2 regions of the Denitratisoma sp. DHT3 genome follow, and region 2 is predicted to be linked to the other one. Evidence: riboswitches for the same ligand, from Rfam matches in the RefSeq annotation. Region 2 holds a riboswitch; the other holds the start of a gene.
The links. Region 2 has a riboswitch for cobalamin ahead of cobT (nicotinate-nucleotide--dimethylbenzimidazole phosphoribosyltransferase). Riboswitches for the same ligand answer to the same signal wherever they lie in the genome.
Positions count from the first base shown of each region.

Region 1: another riboswitch for cobalamin. It lies ahead of btuB (TonB-dependent vitamin B12 receptor); the one in region 2 lies ahead of cobT (nicotinate-nucleotide--dimethylbenzimidazole phosphoribosyltransferase).

Region 1 is NZ_CP020914.1:2,417,333-2,421,709, reverse strand. It holds gene B9N43_RS11115 (P-II family nitrogen regulator) at 1-148, shown strand, start outside; gene B9N43_RS11110 (septal ring lytic transglycosylase RlpA family protein) at 189-1,187, opposite strand; cobalamin riboswitch at 1,207-1,412, shown strand; gene btuB (TonB-dependent vitamin B12 receptor) at 1,520-3,346, shown strand; gene B9N43_RS11100 (hypothetical protein) at 3,370-3,954, shown strand; gene cobO (cob(I)yrinic acid a,c-diamide adenosyltransferase) at 3,954-4,377, shown strand, end outside.
Region 2 is NZ_CP020914.1:2,217,418-2,221,794, reverse strand. It holds gene B9N43_RS10270 (ASKHA domain-containing protein) at 1-263, shown strand, start outside; gene B9N43_RS10265 (hypothetical protein) at 260-973, shown strand; gene cbiB (adenosylcobinamide-phosphate synthase CbiB) at 975-1,910, opposite strand; cobalamin riboswitch at 1,995-2,199, shown strand; gene cobT (nicotinate-nucleotide--dimethylbenzimidazole phosphoribosyltransferase) at 2,262-3,317, shown strand; gene cobD (threonine-phosphate decarboxylase CobD) at 3,346-4,377, shown strand, end outside.

The DNA of each region.
Region 1 (4,377 bases), 200 kb from region 2:
CGCGCTACGCCAGGTGCCGGGCTTTCCCGGCATGACCGTCAGCAAGGCCGAGGGCGTTTCCGCGCCCGAGCGCATGGGCGACGGCCTGGTCTGGGTGACCGACGTGGTCCGGGCGGCGTTCGTGCACAATCCGCCGTCCGCAGCGTAGGCGGCGCGGCACCACGCCGCGCGGGCGCGGATGGGAAAGGTCAGCGGACGATGATCGTCGGCCGCACGCCCAGGGCGTTGGCGATGCGCGAGACCGCGGCCTCGGCTTCGGCGCGGCTGGCGAAGGGGCCGATCTGCACCCGGTGCAGCTTGCCCGCCACTTCGGTGCGGAAACGGTCCGAGAGCCAGTCCAGTTCGCGGGTCATGTGGGTGCGGAAGCTGTCGGCGTTGTCGGGGTTGCCGAAGGCGCCCAACTGGATGAAGGTGCCGCGCGCCTCGGCCACGGCCGGTGCGGCGGGCGCCGGCTCGCTGGCCAGGCGGGCGATGGGATCGTCCTCCGGCGGCGGCGGGTTGCGCAACGCCAGGGTCGGCGACAGACCCGGCAAGGGGAGCGGGGTTTCGCCCGGACGCAGGCTTTCCACCTCCACCAGGCCGCTGCCGTTGCCGGTGAGTCCCAGCTTCCAGGCGGCGGTGTAGGAAAGATCGATGATGCGGTCGCCGTGGAATGGGCCGCGGTCGTTCACCCGCAGCACCACGGCGCGGCCGTTGGCCGGGTTGCTCACCCGCACGTAGGAGGGGATCGGCAGCGTGGTGTGGGCGGCGGTCATGCCATACATGTCGTAGGGCTCGCCGGAGGAGGTCTTCTGGCCGTGGAACTTGCGGCCGTACCAGCTGGCGATGCCGCGCACCTTGTAGGACGCGGCGTCCTTCATGGGCACGTAGTCCTTGCCCAGCACCGAGTAGGGATTGTTGGCGAAACGGTGCAACGGCTCCCATTGCGGCACGGCGTCGGGAATGGCCTCCATGTCCTCGGGCGGATTGTCGCCGGGGCCGTCGTCCTTGTAGAAACCGCCGCCCTTTTTCAAGACGTAGGCGGCCGCCTTGGGCGGCGCCTTCCTGGTGGTCGCGGGCGCGGGCGTCGCGGCCTCGCCCTGCTCGGCCGCGGGCCGCGGCGGCACGCTGCCGCAGGCGGCCAGGAGCAGGGGAACGACGAGGGGGAACAGGCGCGTCGCGCGCCGGCGGGACAAGGCGATTGACATGGCGCGAATCATACCTGCTAAGATGCGCCCCGCTTCAGGTGTCCCCATTCGGGGATGAAACGGGAAGCCGGTGCGCCCGCAAGGGCAATTCCGGCGCTGCCCCCGCAACGGTAAGCGAGTCAAGGAATCGGCCAGAGCCACTGTGCATCCGCATGGGAAGGCGCCGGTTCCCGGGAAACCTCCCGCTCGCCAGCCCGGAGACCGGCCTGGAGTCGAATGTCGGCGTTGCGGAGGGCGATGCACCGAGAAGGGTGCACGCCCTTCTTTCTGAATCTCCTCTGCAGGCCGTTTGGCCAACCTGGCGCGCGGGTGTGCGCAGATGAGGAGCTTTCATGAAGTCCCGCTTTCTTCCGGCAGCCTTGCTGCTCGGTTCCCCTTTTGTCCTTGCCGCCGAGTCGGCGGCGGTTGTCGATGCCGGCGCCGTGGTGGTGACGGCGACCCGCACGGCCCGGCCGGCCGAGACCGAGCTGCTGCCCGTCACCGTGATCGACCGGGCGGAGATCGAGCGCAGCCAGGCGGTTTCCGTACAGGATCTGCTGCGCTTTCAGCCCGGCATCGCCATCGCCAACGCCGGCGGCCAGGGCAAGGTGACCAGCCTGTTCCTGCGCGGCGCCAATGCCGACCATGTGCTGGTGTTGCTGGACGGCGTCAAGCTCGGCTCCGCCAGCACCGGCACCGCCGCCTTGCAGGACCTGCCGCTGGAAATGATCGAGCGGATCGAGATCGTGCGCGGCGCCCGCTCCAGCCTCTACGGTTCCGAGGCGCTGGGCGGGGTGATCCAGATCTTTACCCGCAAGGGCGGCCGGGACGCGCGGCCGGCGCTCTCTCTCGGCGCCGGGAGTCACGGAACTTGGCAAGGCGCCGCGTCCCTGGCCGGCAACTTCGGCGCCGCCGGTTGGTACAGCCTGGGCGCGGCGACTTTCGAGACCGCCGGCCTCAACGCCTGCAAGGGCAGCCGCAGCGCGGGCTGCTTCGTGGCGGAGCCGGATCGCGACGGCTATCGCAACCAATCGGGCCGCCTGCGCTTCGGCTGGCGCTTCGACAACGGCGCCGAAGCCGAGGTGAACTGGCTGCGCGCCGAGAGCCGCAACAAGTACGACGGCAGCAGCGTCAATGCCGCGCAGTCCGTGCAGCAGGCGCTGGGCGCCAGCCTGGGCGTCGCGCCGCTCGCCGGCTGGCGCGCCACGCTGCGCCTCGGCCAGAGCCGGGACGCCGCCGACAACTTCAAGGATGCGCTGTTCAAGAGCCGCTTCAATACCCGGCGCGACACGGTGAACTGGCAGAACGAAATCGCCCTGGCTCCGGGCCAGCAACTGGTGGCCGGGGTGGACTGGCAGCGCGACCGGCTGGAAAGCACCACCCGCTACGCCGTCGGCAGCCGCGACAATGCCGGCGTCTTCGCCCAATATCTGGCCGAGGCGGGCGGCCACGACTGGCAGCTCTCCGCGCGGCGCGACGACAGCGAGCAGTTCGGCGCCAAGACCACCGGCGCCCTGGCCTGGGGCCATGCCCTGACGCGGGACCTGCGCCTCACTGCCAGCCATGGCACGGCCTTCAAGGCGCCGACCTTCAATCAGCTCTACTACCCTGGTTTCGGCAATCCGCAGCTGCGGCCCGAGGAAGCGCGCAGTCTCGGCCTGGGCCTCGCCGGCACGCTGCCCGCCGGCCGCTGGTCGGTGAATGCCTTCGAGACGCGGATCGACCGGCTGATCGGTTTCGACAGCCGCTTCACGCCGGTCAACATCGATGCCGCGCGCTTGCGCGGCGGCGAGGCGACGGCATCGTGGCGCGGCCGTGACTGGGAACTGCGCGGCACCCTGAGCCTGCTCGACCCGGAAAACCTCGGCGCCGGCGCCAACCATGGCAAGACATTGCCGCGCCGGGCACGCCAATCGTTCCTGCTCAGCGCCGATCGCGAGGCCGGCGCCTGGCGCTGGGGCGCGGACCTGCGGGGCGAGGGCCATCGCTACGACGACCTCGCCAACACCGTGCGCCTGGGCGGCTACGCCACCGTCGACCTGCGCGCGGAATACCGCATCGACCCCGTCTGGCGCCTGCAAGCCAGGATCGAGAACCTTCTCGACCGCGGCTATGAAACCGCCTACCTCTACAACCAGCCCGGCCGCGGGCTGTATCTCACCCTGCGTTACCAACCCTGATCTTCCAACGAAAGGAGCATGACATGATGAACGCAACCACCCTGCGCAATCCTCGGGTACTGATCCTCGCCCTGACCCTGCTCATGGCGCTGACCCGCAGCCACCACTGGGCCGGCCTCCATACGCTGCCCGACGCCTCCTGGGCGGTGTTCTTCCTTGGCGGCGCCGTGCTCGGCTCGCTGCGCGCCTTCGCCGGCCTCTGTGCGCTGGCGGCGGCCATCGACTGGGCGGCGATCGTCCTCGGCGGCGTCTCCGGTTTCTGCGTGACGCCCGCCTACGCCATGCTGCTGCCGGCCTACGCCGCACTCTGGCTCGGCGGACGCTGGTATGCGCGTCAACGCCGGGGCGTCTCGGAGCCCTGGGCCGCGCTGGTCCTGGCCGTGCTCCTTTCCGCCCTGGTGGCGGAGCTGTGCTCCAGCGGCGGTTTCTATTTCTTCGGCGGACGTTACGCCGATCCCACGCTGGCCGGCTTCCTGCCGCGCCTGGTGCGCTACTTCCCGCCCATGCTGGGGACGATGGCCTGCTACGTGGGCCTGGCGGTCGCCGCCTGGGCCGCGCTGTCGGCCATGCTGCCGCGCCAGGCGGCCGCTCGCCGGGAGGATCGTTGATGAGTGCGGAACGCGACCAGCGCCATGCCGATCGCATGGCGCGGAAGAAGGCCGTGGTGGATGCCGCCATCGCCCGCGCCACGGTGTCCAAAGGACTGATCCTGGTGCTCACCGGCAACGGCAAGGGCAAGTCCAGCTCCGCCTTCGGCATGGTGGCCCGCGCCCTGGGCCACGGCATGCGGGTGGCGGTGTTCCAGTTCATCAAGGGCAGCGGCGCCACCGGCGAGCAGGCCTATTTGCAGCGGGACCCCCTGGTGCGCTGGGAGGAGTGCGGCGAAGGCTTCACCTGGGAGACCCAGAGCCGGGAGCGCGACATCGCCGCCGCCCGCGCCGGCTGGGAGAAGGCGCGCGCCGCCCTGGCCGACCCGGCCGTGGGTCTGGTGGTGCTGGACGAGATGACCTACCTGTTCAAGTTCGGCTACC
Region 2 (4,377 bases):
TGTTTCCGGACTCAGGCCTGGAAAACATCTTGTCCGTGGGTAATGCCGCAGGCGACGGCGCCCGCATCGCCCTGCTCGACGCCCGCCGCCGCGCCGAGGCTGACCAGATCGCCCGGTTGGTGGAATATATTGAGCTCACCGCTGACCCCCATTTCAACCAGGACTTCGTGGACGCAACTTTACTGCCCCATGCCGAAGACGACTTTCCATCCCTGAAGGGTAGCCTGGCAGGGCAACGGCCAAACCCGGCGGAGCATGCATGATGATCAATCGCCTGGCAGACCGAAAACTCATAGTAGACGGGAATGAACTTCATCATCTGATGGGCTATCCCCATGGTCAGCCGATAAGTCCTCCAATTCAGGAAGTCATCGATCAGCAGCTAGCCCAATTGAACGGGCTGGCACAACCTTGGGGAACTTGGTTGGAAATCCCCATCGAATGTATTGATGGGGAGCAGATTCGACTCACGGGTCAGGCCTGTCTGCGCAGCCAACGACTGAGCAAGATTTTGCGCAAATCCAGTGCTATCCGCCTCATTCTAGCTACCCTAGGGCCCCGCGTCAGCGAAAAGGTCCGGCAGTACACAGACGATGGCGACATGCTGGAGGCCTTGGCGTTAGACAGCGCGGCTACGACTGCGATCAGCTCTATGATGGAAGGGTTGCAAGCTGATTCCTACAGGGACGCTAGCAGCAGGAGTTTTGGCAGCACACTCCGCTATGGCCCAGGCTATACCGGATGGAAGATTGGCGACATCGAGGTACTTTTCGATTACCTGCCCAAGGGGCAGGTACCTGTAAGGCTCAATGATCAACACATGATGATCCCCGAGAAAAGCCTGCTCGCAATCGTTGGGCTGGTGCCTGGTGGCCGCTCCGAATCTCCTGAGGTTGATCCCTGCCGGATTTGTGATCTTAAGAACTGCGTCTTGCGCAAGCAACCCTATGGCGGATCCCGGAAGTTGGACTGAGTCATATCAGCTGACTCGCGAACCAGGCCATGATCCCCGTAGTTAGCCAAACAGTGAGGCCCTTACGGACCAATCCCAGCCCTCGATGTAGATCCCTGGCAATAGGATTCCTGCCAGCTCCTAAAAGCGGCCGTTGCTCACCAACGCCCTGATAGCTTGCAGTGCCACCGAGAATAAGCCCCAGACTTCCGGCACCTGACGCCATTACCGGTCCTGCATTAGGGCTATCCCAAGTGTGTGCCTGATGCCGCCAGCTGGTGATCGCCTGCGTGGTATTTCCCAGCAGGGCATAAGTCAAGGCCGTCAGCCGTGCGGGCAGCCAGTTCAGCGCATCGTCCAGTCGGGCTGCCGCCCAGCCAAAGTTGCGATAGCGCGGACTCTTGTAGCCCCACATGGCATCTAAGGTGTTGGCCAGGCGAAACAGCACCGCCCCCGGCCCTCCTAGCAAGGCAAACCAGAACAGGGCACCGAACACAGCGTCGTTTCCGTTCTCCAGCGTGGTTTCCAGTGCGGCCCGCGTCACTCCATCGGCATCCAGCACTGCCGTATCCCGAGAAACGATCCGCCCCAGCGAGACACGTGCGGTGGTAAGGTCGCCCGCCTCCAGCGGATGAATCACGGCGAGCACATGCTGTTCTAGGCTGCGGGCGCCCAGACTGAAATACAAGCACAGGCATGATGCCAGCCAACCCAGCCCCCACGGTAGACGGCACAAGGCTAGGGCTAGCAGGCTCAGGGGGACCACGGCGAGCAACCAAGCCGACAGGCCGAGAATCTGGCCATGGCGCGGGATGGCGTTTTCCACCCGCCAGCGCGCCTCGATCGCGCCTGCCAAGCGGCCAAACCCCACCAGGGGATGCCATTGTCGGGGTTCCCCCAGCCATCGATCTAACATCACTGCTCCGATGGCAGCCAGCAGCAACAATCCGCTATTCATAGATTTCTCCAACATCGGAGCAGATTGTATGCGCACTCATAATAGAAACTTATCGAGACACTCGTGGAACTTTGACATACCACATTTGTGGAATTGATAATCAGCGTGGTAACACACCTCGCTAGCTAAGGGAACACGGTGCGAAACCGTGGCGGGCCCGCCGCTGTGACCGGGGACGCTGCCTGCATGGTCCATGACCAACCACTGTGGTAATAATCATCCACGGGAAGGTGCGGGCAAGGCGAATGATCCGGGAGTCAGAAGACCTGCCGGCGAGTGATCCAATCAACGTCCTACTGGGCCATGGCTGGAAACCGTACCCATGTCTTGGACTGTCAACTGGAGAATCGGATGCATTCATTTAGCAAAATTGGCGCCGACTTGCGCCCGCTTCAGACTACCTTTGATGAAGCCTTGCAACGCAAAATTGATCTCAAAACCAAGCCAAAGGGAGCCTTGGGACGGTTAGAAGAACTGGCCCTACAACTCGGTCGCATCCAGAATACGCTGTCACCAGAAATTGTTGCCCCTCATCTGTTGGTTTTCGCAGGCGATCATGGCGCTGCTCAAGAAGGCATATCTGCCTATCCTCAAGAAGTCACCTGGCAAATGGTGGAAAACTTCCTGGCGGGTGGTGCTGCAATTAACGTATTCGCTCGCCAGTTGGGCTGGTCTTTGCAAGTGGTTGATGCAGGCGTCGCTCATGTCTTTGGAAAACGAACAGGCCTTATAGATGCCAAGATTGCTCCTGGAACTGCCAGTTACCTGGAAGGACCTGCCATGACCGACGCCCAATGCCATGCGGCGATCGAAATAGGAAGTGAGCTTGTTCGACAGTTGATCCAAAACGGATGCAATGTATTAGCTTGTGGAGAAATGGGAATTGGCAATACCGCTTCAGCTTCATTGATCACCCATTACCTAGCCCCTGCCCCATTGAATTCCTGTATCGGCCCCGGGACTGGACTCGACGATGTCGGCCTTATACGCAAGCAGGAATTACTCTCTGTAGCCGCATCCCGCTATCGTGGAAATTCCGATCCCTTGGCGATCCTAACCCACTTTGGCGGCTTCGAAATCGCGATGATGACAGGTGCACTACTCGCCGCTGGCGAAGCCGGTGTATTGATCATAGTAGACGGATTCATCGTCACTGCCTCCCTGCTTATAGCTGCTAGGCTTCAACCTCACCTGCTAGATTATTGTGTTTTTGCCCATGGATCAGAAGAACCCGGGCATAAGATTCAGATGGGTGCCCTAGGTAAAAGACCATTACTGAATCTTGGCATGCGTTTAGGCGAGGGGACTGGCGCAGCGTTGGCATTACCACTCATTCAAGCAGCAGCAAATTTCCTGGTGCAGATGGCCAGCTTCGAGTCTGCCGGTGTCTCCGAAACAACTATCTGACGGGTGATGATCCCTTAGTGCTTTCACCATGGCCAAATATCAGTCCCAACGCACTTTATCTTCCTTATCTTCGCTAACACCACTGCACCATGGCGGCCGATTAAGACAAGCATCCTTACAGTGGGATATACCCATCCACCAGTGGGTAGACTTATCCACTGGCATATCACCATTCTCTTATCCTGCCTCACCGCCGCCCAGCAATTGTTGGCAACGTTTACCTGAGGAAGACGATGAACTTCAGACTGTGGCACGCAAATATTACGAACTGACAGAGGATCAGTCTTTATTACCCGTGGCTGGATCTCAGGCAGCGATCCAGGCCTTACCTCGCTTGCGTACTCCTTGCCGTGTAGCCGTGCAAGCACCAAGTTACGCAGAGCATTTGAGAGCCTGGCACCGAGAAGCCCATCAAGTGCGGACTTTCTCTCCAGAATCATTAGATGATGTGGCGACGAATGCCGATGTGGTAGTTGTTATCAATCCGAATAACCCAACCGGTCATCGGCATTCCTCCGATAAGCTGTTAGCTGTCGCTCACAAGTTGAATCGACGTGGAGGCTGGCTTGTAATCGACGAAGCTTTTGCTGACGTTGATCCAACAGGAAGTTTAATATCCAATGTCGGTGCCAACTGTCCTAGCCTGATAGTGCTGCGTTCTCTCGGCAAGTTCTTTGGTTTGGCAGGGGCGAGAGTTGGTTTTGTCATCGGACCGGCGTCATTACTCACCATTCTGGGTGATCAATTGGGGCCTTGGTCCATAGCCCATCCATGCCGCCACGTTGCAGTGCAGGCACTTACCGACCAGCCCTGGCAATTCAACCAACGCCGCCGACTGGTTCAGGCCAGCCAGAGACTGGCGGCAATATTAGCCAGCTTTGGCCTCAAGGGAAACACGACCAGCAGCCTATTCCACTACATTCCAAGGAACGATGCTGCAAGGCTCCATCATGCCTTGGCGCGCCAGGGTATCCTTGCTCGTCTTTTTGATAGCCCACCAGCCCTACGTATAGGGTTGCCTGGTGATGAGGAACAATGGCAACGACTGAGTTTCGCACTT